One region of the Mesorhizobium sp. M0496 genome, then DNA from elsewhere that is predicted to be linked to it. Evidence: riboswitches for the same ligand, from Rfam matches in the RefSeq annotation. Region 1 holds a riboswitch; the other holds the start of a gene.
The links. Region 1 has a riboswitch for S-adenosylmethionine ahead of metX (homoserine O-acetyltransferase MetX). Riboswitches for the same ligand answer to the same signal wherever they lie in the genome.
Positions count from the first base shown of each region.

Region 2: it holds a riboswitch for S-adenosylmethionine, as region 1 does, so the genes downstream of both, NKI73_RS12975 (O-succinylhomoserine sulfhydrylase) here and metX (homoserine O-acetyltransferase MetX) in region 1, are expected to answer to the same signal.

Region 1 covers NZ_JAMYRC010000039.1:42,693-50,006, reverse strand. Annotated here, with positions in the region: gene NKI73_RS26470 (glycosyltransferase family 2 protein) at 1-520, opposite strand, end outside; gene NKI73_RS26465 (DUF1330 domain-containing protein) at 891-1,211, shown strand; gene NKI73_RS26460 (glycosyltransferase) at 1,269-2,261, opposite strand; gene NKI73_RS26455 (Stf0 family sulfotransferase) at 2,379-3,179, opposite strand; gene metW (methionine biosynthesis protein MetW) at 3,191-3,805, opposite strand; gene metX (homoserine O-acetyltransferase MetX) at 3,864-5,033, opposite strand; SAM riboswitch at 5,146-5,223, opposite strand; gene hisC (histidinol-phosphate transaminase) at 5,361-6,470, shown strand; gene NKI73_RS26435 (prephenate/arogenate dehydrogenase family protein) at 6,477-7,314, shown strand, end outside.
Region 2 covers NZ_JAMYRC010000011.1:110,731-118,044, forward strand. Annotated here, with positions in the region: gene araD1 (AraD1 family protein) at 1-297, shown strand, start outside; gene NKI73_RS12965 (ABC transporter substrate-binding protein) at 503-1,276, opposite strand; gene NKI73_RS12970 (2'-deoxycytidine 5'-triphosphate deaminase) at 1,376-2,470, opposite strand; SAM riboswitch at 2,569-2,646, shown strand; gene NKI73_RS12975 (O-succinylhomoserine sulfhydrylase) at 2,704-3,891, shown strand; gene NKI73_RS12980 (ceramide glucosyltransferase) at 3,906-5,057, opposite strand; gene apaG (Co2+/Mg2+ efflux facilitator ApaG/CorD) at 5,308-5,700, shown strand; gene NKI73_RS12990 (Hsp33 family molecular chaperone) at 5,745-6,776, opposite strand; gene argF (ornithine carbamoyltransferase) at 6,870-7,314, opposite strand, start outside.

The DNA of each region.
Region 1 (7,314 bases):
CAATGCCCAGCAAGGCCTCGCGGCGGGCGGTTATCGCGGAGCCGGCGATGAAGATCGTTTGCGCTACCAGCGTCCGTTCCAGCATCGTCGGGCTCACGAATGCATCGCGGTTGACGCAATTGGTGGCGCGGTTGCCCTTCAGGGAGACAAAAGAGCTGATCAGCACCTGAAGTGTGGGATTGTCATCGAAGCAGGCCAGGGTCCGTTCAAGCCGGTGCGGCAGGTAGACGTCGTCCGAATCAAGGAACGTCACCACGGGCGCCCGCGCTCGCTCGATGCCGGCATTCCTGGCGGCGTTGGCGCCTCGCCATTTCGCGCCGACATAGATCAGCCGCGGATCTTGAATGCGGGCGAGCGCCGCCTCGGTTCCATCGGTCGAGCCATCGTCAACGACAATATGCTCAAGCCTTGGCATGCTCTGGGAAAGCACGCTTCCCACGGCGCGCAACACTGATTCGCGCCGGTCGTGGGTCGGCGTTATGACCGTGATGAGAGGTGTCGGTTCGATGATCCCGGCCATGTCGTGTCAGCTGTTTCCTGCGCAGGGTTGCGCGTCTATCCAGGACTTTTCGATTTTCAGAACGGTCGAATGGATCGGACTTTCCTTTTCGCTACACCTCATAGTCGATGTGACGTTACAAAAACCAGCTGCCCGTGTCACTCACCGTGCGGGTCCTTGGCCCGCGCGAGATAACGAATTCCCGTTGTTAGCGCTCCAATTGCAACAGCACTGCCGGACAGAGCATTTGCGAATCACCCCGGAAGCGACCCGCCGCGACCGATAGCATGTATTCCATTACCTCGGACGTAATCGCTTCGCGCTCAACGTTTGAGCAGATTGCTATTGCGAGGTCGGCTGGTCGGCTTCGCTACAAAGGGAATGCAAAATCATGACCGCCTATGCCGTTGCCCATATGCGCCAGGCCACGCTGGGCCCGCAGATCGTCGAATATCTGCACAAGATCGATGCCACGCTGGAGGTTTTCAGCGGCCGTTTTCTGATTCATGGCGGCGATGTGGAGGTGATCGAGAACGACTGGCCTGGTCATCTGATCATCATCGAATTTCCCGACAGGCAGCATGCGCGTAACTGGTATAGCTCGCCGGCCTACCAGGCGATACTGGCGCTGCGTACAGACAATTCGGAGTCCGACGCGGTGTTCGCCGATGGCGTCGAATACCCGCACAAGGCCACGGATGTTCTGAGTTGACTGGTGCCAGACCAATGCAACGTTGCGGGCGTGGCGCAAGGGATCGCGATAAATCGCCTAGCTGTGCCCGACATAGTCAGGCACGGTCTCGATTTCGTCGCGAACCATGCCGGTAGCGAAACTGAACTGGCCCCAAAACGCCAAGCCATAAAATGCCTGACCGACAATCAGGGAAAATGGAATTTGCCAAAGCGGCATCCCTGCTTCTCGGGCATGGCCAACGATACGTCGTGTTGTGCGCCACGACATGGTGAACCATCGGCTGAAAGACTTCGCCACCCGTTGCGTGCGGCTAGGCGCACTAAGCTCCACATATTTGCGGTCGGCATCGCGACCGGTTACCAGTGCACGCCAGTAAAAGAATTTCCAGCCACGTGGCGAGTAATGGTAAGCGCGTGCATTGACATTATAGATCTTGTGACCTTCAAGTTTTAGTTTGCGCATCAGCAATGTGCAGGAGACTTTGAACCCATTATGTTTTGGGAAAGGATTTTTCGTAATCCAGTCGCGCCGAAAAGCTATATTATTGGCGTTAATTGCCCTCTTTGAAGCAAATCTCCCGTCTCCATGTGCCATGGGAAAAAACCAAATCAAAGCAAATGTTCTAGAAAAGAAGTCATCATGCAAGAGGTAGGTGTATCCGTTCACGCAAACAATTTCAGATTGTGCGAACGGCTCAAGTAAAGTTGATAGCCATCCGGGTTCAGCTACGGTATCTGAATCGGATAAGACAATTACGTCCCCATCGGCTTTCAAGATTCCTTTATTCTTCAGGTCGTAATATCGCCCTCCTGGGCAAGCGGCAAAGATGACGTCGGCAACTCGTTCCAGTTGCGGTGCTTCCGCTGTGATGTCGCTACGAAGCGATTTTGCATCCGCCTCTGTTCCGCCGTGGGAGATGACAACCTTCGGTCTGGCCAAGCCGGCTGAGGAAACCGAAGTGATTTCACGCGCCAGCGCCTTCAGTCCAACGCCGACTTCGCCCCAATCTATGGATTTGGCGTTCTCCATTTCCAAGACGAGCGAGTATGTTGCGCGTTCCTCAGCCATCTCTGCACCGACCATTCATCAGCGTCTAGATGGCTATCGTCGCCGCAACCCAACGTAAAGACAACCCTATCGATCAAGCGGCAGTAGATTCGCAAAGCGCTCCTTGTCACTTTTCGATCAGATCGGACGCCGGCCCAGGTTTCTAAGAGTGCCGAAAGCGCGATGATTGCTGAGGTTGAATTTTGAGGGGTCCGAGTATTGCGACAAGAAGCGCTCCCTCCACTCCCTATTGACGTTGTCTCGTTGGATTTCGAGACCTGAACTTGGGGCTGGTGCAGATTCAGCAGATTCAAATGTGAGTTGCGCGCCTACCAGACTCGCGACTTTCTCAAGGCTGGCCTGTGGATTTGCCAAGAGTTCCTCGTATGTCAAGGACAGGAAAGACAATCCGTTTTTTGCAAGCCAGATGTCCCACGACAGATTCTCCAGCACGATTTTTTCAAGGGCCTCCGCTATCGATGCGCCGTCATAGCGTGGTGAGTTCTGAACAGCCTCAGTAGAGCGAAACCGACCGGTCTGACGAGCGCGTGACCAAGAGATTGCCTGACCAAGGAGATCGCGGCGAGTCAAGCGCACGTAGTGCAGCCCTGGAAGGCTGGCTGGGAGATCCACAGTCTTGGCCACCTGCAAAAACTGGCTTGCAAACAGTTTGGCAGCGTAAATTCCAGAGGGAGACCGCCCATCTTTCAATGCACGCAAAACCTGGGCACGGGGATCGCGAGGATAGTTCGGCATTGCGAGAACACGGCGGCCACCGAACCACTCGAGGGGGTTGCCAAGCTCGGCGGCTGCCATCAATCCAGCCAGATGATTGCTGCCGCTGCGCGGTGAGGTGCAGATGAGAATCCCGGCTTTCAACCCAGCCAGCATTTCCGGCGGGATTTCAACTGGCAGAGGGCGCCTACGAAAAAGATGCATGGCGATCAAGACTACCGCTTCAGCAAGAACACAGCCTGCTGGCCGAAGAAATTCCAGAACCACCACGGCATCGACAGGCCGATCTTCTGGCCATTGGCGTCGAGTGCGGTTGCTTTTTCCACGGTCGCGCCGAGTTCGTCGCACAGATTGACGAAGTCGCGGATGGTGCAGAAATGGATGTTGGGCGTGTCGTACCAGGAATAGGGCAGGTCCTTGGTCACCGGCATGCGGCCCTGGATGAACAGCGACAGGCGCACCCGCCAGTGGCCGAAATTGGGGAAGGACACGATCGCACGGTTGCCGATCCTGAGCAGTTCGTCGAGAACCAGCTTCGGGTTGCGGGTGGCCTGCAGGGTCTGCGACAGGACGACGAAGTCAAAGCCCTTGTCAGGATAGAATTCGAGGTCCTTGTCGGCATCGCCCTGGATGACCGAGAGACCGCGCGCCACGCATTCGTTGACACCACGTTGCGACAGTTCCAGGCCACGGCCGTCGACCTGCTTGGTGTCCTGCAGCAGTTCGAGCAGCGAGCCATCGCCCGAACCGACGTCGAGCACGCGCGACTGTGGCGGGATGAGGTTGGCGACGACCTCGAGGTCGACGCGCTGGTCGCGGTTGACACTCATGGCTTTGCCTCCTGCCTGGAGCATGATCCTGGACAGCCAAGTCTGCAACTTTTCGGGGTCATGCGTTGAGCCCTCTGGCCCGGGCCGCCGAGCCGATGAAGCCGTTGATGGCGGCAAACAGTTCCGGCTCGTCGAGCAGGAAGGCATCGTGACCGCGGTCGGTCTCGATCTCGACGAAGGACACCGATGCGCCGGCCGCGTTGAGCGCATGCACGATCGAGCGGCTCTCCTCGGTCGGAAACAGCCAATCCGACGTGAAGGACACCAGGCAGAAGCGGGTTTTGGTGCCGGCAAAAGCGTCGGCCAACCGGCCGCCATGGTCGGCGGCGAGATCGAAATAGTCCATCGACCGAGTCATGTAGAGATAGGAATTGGCGTCGAAGCGATCGACGAAGGTCATGCCCTGGTGGCGCAGATAGCTCTCGATCTGGAAGTCGGCGTCGAAGCCGAAGGTCAGCGCTTCGCGATCCTGCAGATTGCGGCCGAATTTCCGGTGCAGGGCAGCCTCGGACAGATAGGTGATGTGGGCGGCCATGCGCGCCACCGCCAAGCCCTTTTCCGGGCGTTTGCCGTGCTCGAAATATTTGCCGCCATGCCAGTCCGGATCGGCCATGACAGCTTGCCGGCCGACCTCGTGGAAGGCGATATTTTGCGAGGAATGCCGCGCGCCGGTGGCGATCGGCAGCGCCGAGAAGACGCGCTCCGGATAGCTCGACGCCCATTCCAGCACCTGCATGCCGCCCATCGAGCCGCCGAGCACGCAGAACAGTTTTTCGATGCCGAAATGGTCGATCAGCATCTGCTGCGCGCGCACCATGTCGCGGATGGTGATGATCGGCAGGTCGAGCCCATAGGGCTTGCCGGTGGCGGGATTGGTCGAGGCCGGGCCGGTGGACCCCAGGCAACCGCCGATGACATTGGAGCAGATGACGAAGAAGCGGCTAGTGTCGATGATCTTGCCGGGGCCGATCAACACCTCCCACCAGCCCGGCTTGCCGGTAACCGGATTGGTGCTGGCGACGTGCTGGTCGCCGGTCAGCGCGTGGCAGACGAGGATGGCATTGGAACGGGCGTCGTTCAGCGTGCCATAGGTCTGGTAGGCGATCTGGAACGGCGACAGCAGCGTGCCGGCGTCGAGCTTGAGCGGCTTGTCAGGTCCAAAACGCAAAACCGGGCTCGACGGTTGGTCGGCCTCGTTGTTGGTTTTGCGAGCACGCAGAGCGGCCATTGCATCCATCTCACACCTTGATCCCTGCACCGTGCTTTTCGAAAATCGATGCCGATGCGGTGTCCGGCCGGCGCGGGCAATAAAAAACCGGCATTGCAGTCGCAAAGCCGGTTACAGGATGCAAACGGCCCTTTAGCAAGTTGTTTAACGTGGCTGCAAGCCGACCGGCCAAATCACCACGGGAGTTAGTACCCCTTCTAGGGCTGCGGCAGGCCGGCGTCAACGGCCAGCCTTGGTCCGGGGGCTGTCACCTCTCGACATTGCGACCCACGGCTTGTATTTCCGCTGCGACTTCCCTGAGGAAGCGTTTTCGACGGATTTTGTGACATGAACCAGACACCGGACAAGGCACGTCCAACCCCGCGCGCGGGCATCATGGACATCGACGCCTATGTGCCGGGCAAGAGCACGGCGCCTGCCGGCGTTGCCAAGGTCTACAAGCTGTCATCGAACGAGAACCCGCTCGGTCCCTCGCCAAAGGCGATTGAAGCCGCGCGTGAGATTGCCGGCAAGCTCGATATCTATCCCGACGGGACCGCCAGGCGGCTGCGCGAAGCGATCGCCGAGGTGCATGGCCTCAACCCACAAAACATCATCTGCTCCAACGGTTCCGACGAGATCCTCGGCCTGCTGGCGCAGACTTATCTGGCGCCCGGCGACGAGGCTGTCATCACCGAACACGCCTTCATGGTCTACAAGATCTACATCCAGTCGGCGGGTGCCGTTCCGGTGACGATCAAGGAAACAGACGAGCGCGCCGACATCGACGCCATCCTGGCCGCCGTCACGCCGCGCACGAAAATCGTTTTCCTCGCCAATCCCAACAACCCGACCGGCACCTATGTGCCGTTCCAGGAAGTGCGCCGGCTGCATGCAGGTCTGCCCAGGCACGTGCTTCTGGTGCTCGACGCGGCCTATGCTGAATATGTCCGCCGCAACGACTATGAAGCCGGCATCGAACTGGTCGGCAGCGCCGAGAACGTGGTGATGACCCGCACCTTCTCCAAGATCGGCCTTGGCGGTGCGCGGATCGGCTGGATGTACGCGCCGATGCACATCGTCGACGCGATCAACCGCGTGCGTGGCCCCTTCAACGTCAATGCAACGGCGATCGAGGCCGGCATTGCGGCGATCCGCGACCGCGCCCATGTCGAGCGCAGCGTCGCGCACAACGAGACCTGGCTGACCTGGCTGAGCGAGGAGTTCACAAAGCTTGGGCTGCGGGTGACACCGAGCGTCGGCAATTTCATCCTCATTCATTTTCCTGACGATCAGAAACATTCTGCGGCAGCGGCGGACGACTATCTTACGGCGCGCGGCTTTATATTGCGGCGCGTTTCCGGCTACGGCTTTCCCAACGCGCTGCGCATGACCGTCGGCACCGAAGAGGCCAATCGCGGCGTTGTCGCCGCTCTCACGACATTCCTGAAAAGCTAGAACACCATGACATCACCGATGTTTGAAAAGATCGCGCTGGTCGGCATCGGCCTGATCGGCTCGTCGCTGGCCCGGGTCATCCGCCGCGAGGACCTCGCCCGCCATGTCGCCATCTCGACCCGCAGTGCCGCGACATTGGCGCGGGCGGAAGAACTTGGACTCGGCGATAGCTACACCACCGATGCGAAAGAGGCGGTCCGCGATGCCGATCTGATCATCGTCTCGGTGCCGGTCGGCTCATCCGGCGCGGTGGCCGAGGAAATCGCACCGGCGCTGAAGCCGGGCGCGATCCTCACCGATGTCGGCTCGACCAAGGCATCGGTCATCGCACAGATGCAGCCTTTTGTGCCGGCCGGCGTTCATTTCATTCCCGGCCATCCGCTGGCCGGCACGGAAAAATCCGGCCCCGATGCCGGTTTCGCCGATCTGTTCGACAATCGCTGGTGCATCTTCACGCCGGTGCCCGATACCGACCCGGATGCGCTGGAGCGGCTGTCGGAATTCTGGCGGCGCTGCGGCGCCAACATCGACACGATGGACCCCCAGCATCACGACATGACGCTGGCCATTGTCTCGCATTTGCCGCACATCATTGCCTATAACATCGTCGGCACCGCCGATGACCTGCAGTCGGTGACCAAGTCCGAGGTGATCAAATATTCGGCTTCCGGCTTCCGCGACTTCACCCGCCTTGCCGCGTCCGACCCGACCATGTGGCGGGATGTGTGCCTGCACAACAAGGATGCCATCCTCGAAATGCTGGCGCGGTTCTCGGAAGATCTGGCGTCATTGCAACGCGCGATCCGCTGGGGTGACGGTGAAAAACTCTTCGATCTGTTCACCC
Region 2 (7,314 bases), on a different contig from region 1:
ACCTCGCGCATCGTGCGCGACAACGATGTGCTGTGGGAAAAGCCGTTCCTGTCCGGCGAAGCGAACATGTCGCACACCATCGCCAATCTCGAACATCACCACTTCAAATATGCGGCTTTCCGCCAGCCGGGCGACGTGCATGTGCACATGTTCGGCACGGCAACGCTGTCCTTCGCCGACGGCATCAGTACTGAAGCCGGCGACGTGTTCGAGATCGAGGCCAAGGATTTCGGCCTGCCGCTGCGCAATCCACTCGAGATCGAACAGCCGGTGCAGGTGGCGGTGAAGGCGCTGTGAGGCGTCGATGACAGCGTGATCTCCCCCCTCGTGGGGGAGATGGCCGGCAGGCCAGAGGGGGGCGCTGTCCCGCCAATGTCTCCATCCTACTTGGTTTTTCTTTCGAACCAGTCTGCTGATGCAGAGAGGCTGGCGATCCTTCGCGCCCCCCTCTGCCCTGCCGGGCATCTCCCCCACGAGGGGGGAGATTGGCGGCTTCAACGCCTCAATAGATATCGAAGTCGAAATACTTGGCCTGGATCTTCTTGTAGGTGCCGTCGGCAACAATCGCGTCGATGGCCGCATTGAGTTTGTCGCGTAGTGCCGTGTCTTCCAGGCGGACGGCAATGCCGGCTTGTGTCTCCGTGCCCTTGACGTCGCCAACCAGCTTGCAGCAGCCGTCGCTTGCCTTCTTCAGCCAGTCCATCAGCACGAACTTGTCCGAGATCACAGCGTCAAGCCGGCCGTTCGTCAGGTCGGTGATCGCTTCTTCCTGGGTCGGGTAGAGTTTTGCCTCGGCGCCCGCCTTGCCATATTCATTCTGGGCATAGTCGGCCTGCGTGGTCGAGGCCTGCGCGCCGACCGTCTTGCCGGCAAGCGCTGCCGGTTCGGTCGAGGCGAGATCGCTGTCCTTCGGCGCCACCAAAGCGAGCGGTGTCGTATAGTATTTGTTGGTGAAGGAGACCTGCTTCTTGCGCTCCTCGGTGATGCTCATCGAAGCGATGATGGCGTCGAACTTCTTCGCCTGCAGGGCGGGAATGATGCCGTCCCAATCCTGGGTGACGATTTCGCACTCGACCTTCATCTGCGCGCACAGCGCATTGGCGATGTCGATATCGAAGCCTTCGACCTTGCCGTCCGAAGTGATGGTGTTGAACGGCGGATAGGCGCCCTCGGTGCCGATCTTGATTTTCTCGGCTGCCTGCACCGATAGAGAGCCGGCCGCCAACACCAGCATGGCAGCGCCTGCTGCCGATATGATCCATTTCGAAATCTGCATTTTCTTGGTTCCCCTTGAACGCCGCCAGCTTGACGACCAGCAAGGCAGCCAAGCATGGCGAGCCAGTGCAGGCAAGTATTTTGCCTGGGGGTGATGGGTTCAGCGTGCGGGGCGGAAATGCTTGGACAGCTTCAGGCCCTGCGCCTGGTAGTTGGAGCCGAGATCGGTGCCATAGAGTGCCTGCGGCCGCTTCAGCATGTGCTCGTAGACCAGCCGGCCGACGATCTGGCCATGGTCGAGGATGAACGGCACCTCGTGGCTGCGCACTTCCAATACCGCCCGGCTGCCTGTGCCGCCGGACGCCGAATGGCCGAAGCCCGGATCGAAGAAGCCGGCATAGTGGACCCGGAACTCGCCGACCAGCGGATCGAAAGGCGTCATCTCGGCGGCGTAGAGCGGCGGCACATGCACCGCTTCCTGGCTGACGAGGATGTAGAATTCATCAGGGTCGAGCACCAACTCGCCGGCGCCGCTCTTGTGGATCGGCTCCCAGAAGTCGACGACCTCCTGTGCGGCGCGCTTGTCGACGTCGACGAGACCGGTGTGATGCTTGCCGCGATAGCCGACAAGCCCGTTTTGATCGCCGTTGAGGTCGATCGACAGCGCGATGCCGCCGCCGGAAATGTTGGGCGGCTCGGTGGCAACCAAGATCTGCGCGCGATGCAACTGGTGCAGTTCGGCCTCCGACAACAGCGCATTGCCGGTACGGAAGCGTATCTGCGACAGGCGCGAACCGGTGCGCGCGACGATCGGGAAGGTGCGCGGGCTGACTTCCAGATAGAGCGGCCCGTGATAGCCGGCGGCGATCTTGTCGAACTCGTGGCCGCGATCGGTCATGACGCGGGTGAAGATGTCGAGCCGCCCGGTCGAACTCTTGGGATTGGCCGAAGCCGAAATGTCCGCCGGCAATGCCAGGCTTTCGAGCAAGGGCACGATATAGACGCAGCCGGTCTCCAGCACCGCGCCCTCGGCCAGGTCGATCTCGTGCAGCTGCAGCCGGTCGAGCTTTTCCGAAACCTTGTGGTTGGGACCCGGCAGGAAGGAGGCACGCACACGCCAGGCCTTGTCGCCGAGCCTGAGATCAAGGCTGGCCGGCTGGATCTGGTCGGCATCGAGCGCACGCGCCGACTTCAGCGCGCCGGACTGGAACAGCGCCGAGATGTCCTGATCGGGAAGAATGCCTGTCTGCCGCAAGGCTCTGCTCCTAGAGGGCAGGCTTTTTCGGAACCTGCTTGGTACAAACCTCTTAATGAAGCCGGCAATTGACGCAAGCGTGGCACGGGTCTAAAGGGTCATTATCCCGTGGTGATTTGGCCGGTCGGCTTGCAGCCACGTTAAACAAGTCGCTAAAGGACCGTCGGGCCGCAAGGCCGTATGGACCGGTTGCGACTTTCGCGGCCGGTTTTTTTGTGTCTGGAAGAAGAGCGATGAGCACCAACAAGCGCAACTGGAAGCCTCAGACGGCACTCGTGCACAGCGGAACGCTGCGTTCCGGTTTCGGCGAAACGTCGGAAGCGATTTACCTCACCCAGGGCTACGTCTACGAAACGGCGCAGGCCGCCGAAGCCCGTTTCAAGGGTGAGGAGCCGGGCTTCATCTATTCGCGCTACGCCAATCCGACCGTCGACATGTTCGAAAAGCGCATGTGCGCGCTGGAAGGTGCGGAGGACGCCCGCGCCACCGCCTCCGGTATGGCTGCGGTGACGGCAGCGCTTCTGTGCAGCGCCAAGGCCGGTGACCATATCGTGGCGGCGCGCGCGCTGTTCGGCTCCTGCCGCTGGGTGGTCGAGACGCTGGCGCCGAAATACGGCATCGAGGCAACACTGGTCGACGGCACCGACATCGCCAACTGGGAAAAGGCGGTCAAGCCGAACACCAAGCTGTTCTTCTTGGAAAGCCCGACCAACCCGACGCTGGAAGTCGTCGACATCGCCGCGGTTGCCTCGCTTGCCAATTCGATCGGTGCCAGGCTGATCGTCGACAATGTCTTCGCCACGCCCTTGCAGCAAAAGCCGCTGCAGCTTGGCGCCCACATCGTCGTCTATTCGGCGACCAAGCACATTGACGGCCAGGGGCGCTGTCTCGGCGGCGTCATCTTGTCGGACAAGAAGTGGATCGACGAGAACCTGCACGACTATTTTCGCCACACCGGGCCTAGCCTGTCGCCTTTCAACGCCTGGACGCTGCTGAAGGGCTTGGAGACGCTGCCGCTGCGCGTACGCCAGCAGACGGAAAGCGCAGGCCGGATCGCGGATTTCCTGGCCGAGCGGCCGGAAATCGCCCGCGTCATCTATCCCGGCCGGGCCGACCACCCGCAGGCCGATGTCGTCAAGAAGCAGATGTCGGGCGGCTCGACTCTGATCTGCCTGGACGTCAAGGGCGGCAAGCAGGCGGCCTTCGCCCTGCAGAACGCGCTCGACATCGTGCTGATCTCCAACAATCTCGGTGACGCCAAGAGCCTGATCACCCATCCGGCGACGACGACGCACAAGAATTTGAGCGACGAAGCGCGTGCTGAACTCGGCATCGGGCCGGGCACGCTCAGGCTGTCGGTCGGCCTGGAAGACACCGACGATCTGCTGGAGGATATCGCGCAAGCGCTGAAGGCCAAATAGGAGGCCTTTGGCTTTCAGGCGCCGGATGGCGTCTCTTCCAGCTCGGCCGCCTTGGTGCCGATCGTCATCGCATTGCCGCGCCACTCGACGGCACCGCCGAGCCAGCCGCGCGCCCACATCGCCGGCAGAATCAGGTCGCGCATTGCCATCGCCGCGACCATGCGTGGCGACAGGTACCAGCCCTTTGAGCGGGCCAGAATGCACTCGGGAAGGTAGAAGGCTGCCAGCACGGCAATGGCGGTTGCCCAGAGGCTGAAGCCGGCGCTTGCCGTCGCAATCAGCGCCAGCACCAGCGGCACCACCGCGCCAGTCAGGATTTCAGGCGCGAAGAACAGCGGGAAGGTGACGCGGCGCAGGCGAGCCCAACGGGCCTGGCGCGACCAGATCTCGCCAAATGTGCGCAGACCGAGCGGCTGCTCGAAGGGCGCGGCGACGAGATTGACGCGCAGGCCGAGGCCATTGACCAGCTTGGTCGCGGCGGCGTCCTCGGCGATCTCGGCGGCCAGCGCGCGGATGCCGCCATTGGCATCGAGCATCGGCTTGTTCCAGAGCATGCTCTTGCCTTGGGCAAAGCCAAGGCCAAGCGCCTCGCCCGAATATTGCCAGCGTGCCTGCAGCGTGTTGAGGAAAGCGCATTCGACTTCAGCCCAGAAGCCGGCCGGCCGCGAACCGATCGGCGTCGAGCAGACAAGGCCGGTGTCCGGCCGCCATGCAGCCATCAGGTGCTGGACGTAGTCTCTCGGCATCAACACGTTGGAATCGGCCAGGATCACCCAATCGTGCCGCACCGCTTCCCAGCCCTTGACGCAATTGTTGAGTTTCGGATTGGCGCTGACGCGGTCGTTGCCGATCAACAGCCGGGCCGGCACCTTGGGAAACAGGACAATCGCCCTGTTTATCAGTTTGACCACCGGATCGTCGGCATGGGCGACGCAGAAGACCAGCTCGTAGCGCGGCCAGTCGAGCGAAAAGGCGCGCTCCAGCGTCTCGTGCGTGAAGGGTTCCACGCCACGCGACGGCACGACGATCGACACCGGCCGCGGCTTGCCGACGGGCGGCGCTATGATGCGGCGCCGTTTCAGACGCGACGCGGCAAGCACGATGCTGGCGAGATTTGAGAGGATGAGAGCAGTTGAAAGCGCGGCGGCTATGAGAGTGAGTTCCATCGAGATCCGGTAGCTCCAGGAAAGCCGCCCACCAGAACAATCTAGGGGCATGACGACAGATCTCAACAGTTCGACAGAGCGCCCGAGTCGCGCGGCATTGATCGGCACACACCATCATTGACCATTGTCACGTGTCACTTAAATGACATTCTTGGCCGGCACCTGCACGTCAGACCGCGATGATAGGATGCGTACCGTTGACCGGCCACCACGAAGCGCCGAAAGTTACAGGATTGTTTTGGAGCCGCTTATGTACAGCGCCGTCACGCGCAACATCGAAGTGCAGGTCAGGCCGTTCTATCTGGAGGACCGCTCGGATCCGTCCGAGAACCGCTATGTCTGGGGCTATCAGATAACGATCGACAATCAGTCGGACGACTTCGTGCAGCTGTTGTCGCGCTATTGGCACATCACCGACGGCACCGGCCGGGTCGAAGAGGTACGCGGCCCAGGCGTCGTCGGCGACCAGCCCGAACTCAATCCCGGCGACAGCTACCAATACACGTCCGGTTGCCCGCTCTCGACACCGTCCGGCATCATGGTCGGGCACTACACGATGCGCAACGAGCGGGGCGAGACGTTCGACATCGCCATCCCCGCCTTTTCACTCGACCTGCCGGGGACGCGGCGGACGGTGAACTAATTTGCCTCGCCGGCCGCGAGGCAGCTGGCGAGGCGTGTTTTTCTCTACTGAGCCGCAAATTCCGCCGGGTCGAAGTCGTATTGCTTCGAGCAGAATTCGCAGGCGACGTGGATGCCGCCATCTTCGGTGCTGTCCTTGATCTCCTGCGCGGAGAAACCCTCGAGGATGCCGCGGATCTTGTCCCGGGAGCACGAGCACCGGTCGGCGACCGGAACGCCGCCAAAGACGCGCACGCCATGCTCGTGGAACAGCCTGTAGAGCAGCCGCTCGGCGCCGATCGTCGGGTCGATCAGTTCGGTCGGCTCGATGGTGCCGAGCAGCGCCAGCAACTCCTGCCAGGAATTGTCGGCCGGATCGTGGATCTCCTCGCGCGGATCGCCATCGCCGCCCGGCAGGTCCGGCACGCGCATGCGCTCTGGCGATTGCGGCAGGAACTGCGCCAGGATGCCACCGGCGCGCCACTGCTCGCGGGCGCCGCCAGGGCCGGGCGTCAGCAGCTTGGCCACCGAAAGCCTGAGATCGGTCGGAATCTGCTCCGACTGACGGAAATAGGTGCGTGCTGCATCTTCCAGCGTCTCGCCATCGAGCTGGACGATACCCTGATAGCGCTGCGTGTGAGCGCCCTGATCGATGGTCAGCGCCAGCACGCCGGTGCCGAGCAGGGTCTGCTGGGACGTTTCGCCCGCCGCGACCAGCGCTTCCAGCCGGTCGGCATCGAAACGCGCATAGGCGCGCAGCGCCGAGGGCGTGGAAAAATCCGCGACCAGCATGTCGACAGGCCCATCGGTGCGGGTCTGCAGGATGAACTTGCCCTCGAACTTGAGCGAGGTGCCAAGCAGCACCGTCAGCACACAGGCTTCCGCCAGCAGGCGGGCGACCGGCTCGGGATAGTCGTGGCGGCTAAGGATAGCGTCGAGCATTGGCCCGAGCTGGACGGTGCGGCCGCGCACGTCGAGCGGGCCGACCTCGAAGGGCACGACGTGATCGTCGCCGGCGTAGCCGAATTCGCCGAGTTTGGGGTGATGTTCAGTCACTTGATAGGTTTCCAACATAACAAAGCTCCAGGGCGCGGCCATGCCGCCCTGTCGGGAGCATGCGTCGAAACGCGCTTGATTTGCGTGATGTGGCGCAAATAGGCATCACACCCCGGCAGATCAAGCTCCCAGGGCTCAAGCGCCGAGACACCAGGCGAGCACGGCCTTCTGGGCGTGGAGCCGGTTCTCGGCCTCGTCGAAGACCACCGAATGCGGCCCGTCGATGACCTCGTCGGTCACTTCCTCGCCGCGATGCGCCGGCAGGCAGTGCATGAACAGCGCGTCCGGCTTGGCCTTGGCCATCAGCTTGGCATTGACCTGGTAGGGCGAGAATACGTTGTGGCCGCGGGCGCGATGCTCCTGGCCCATCGACACCCAGCAATCGGTGACGATGCAGTCGGCCTGATCGACGGCTTCCTCGGGCGAGCGGGTGAAGTGCAGCTTGCCGCCATGCGCCTGCGACCAGTCGATATGCTTCTGCGCCGGCTCGCTGCCCTCGGGCACGGCGACGTTGAGGTTGAAGCGGAACTGGGCCGAGGCTTCGAGCAAGGAATGCAGCACATTGTTGCCGTCGCCGGTC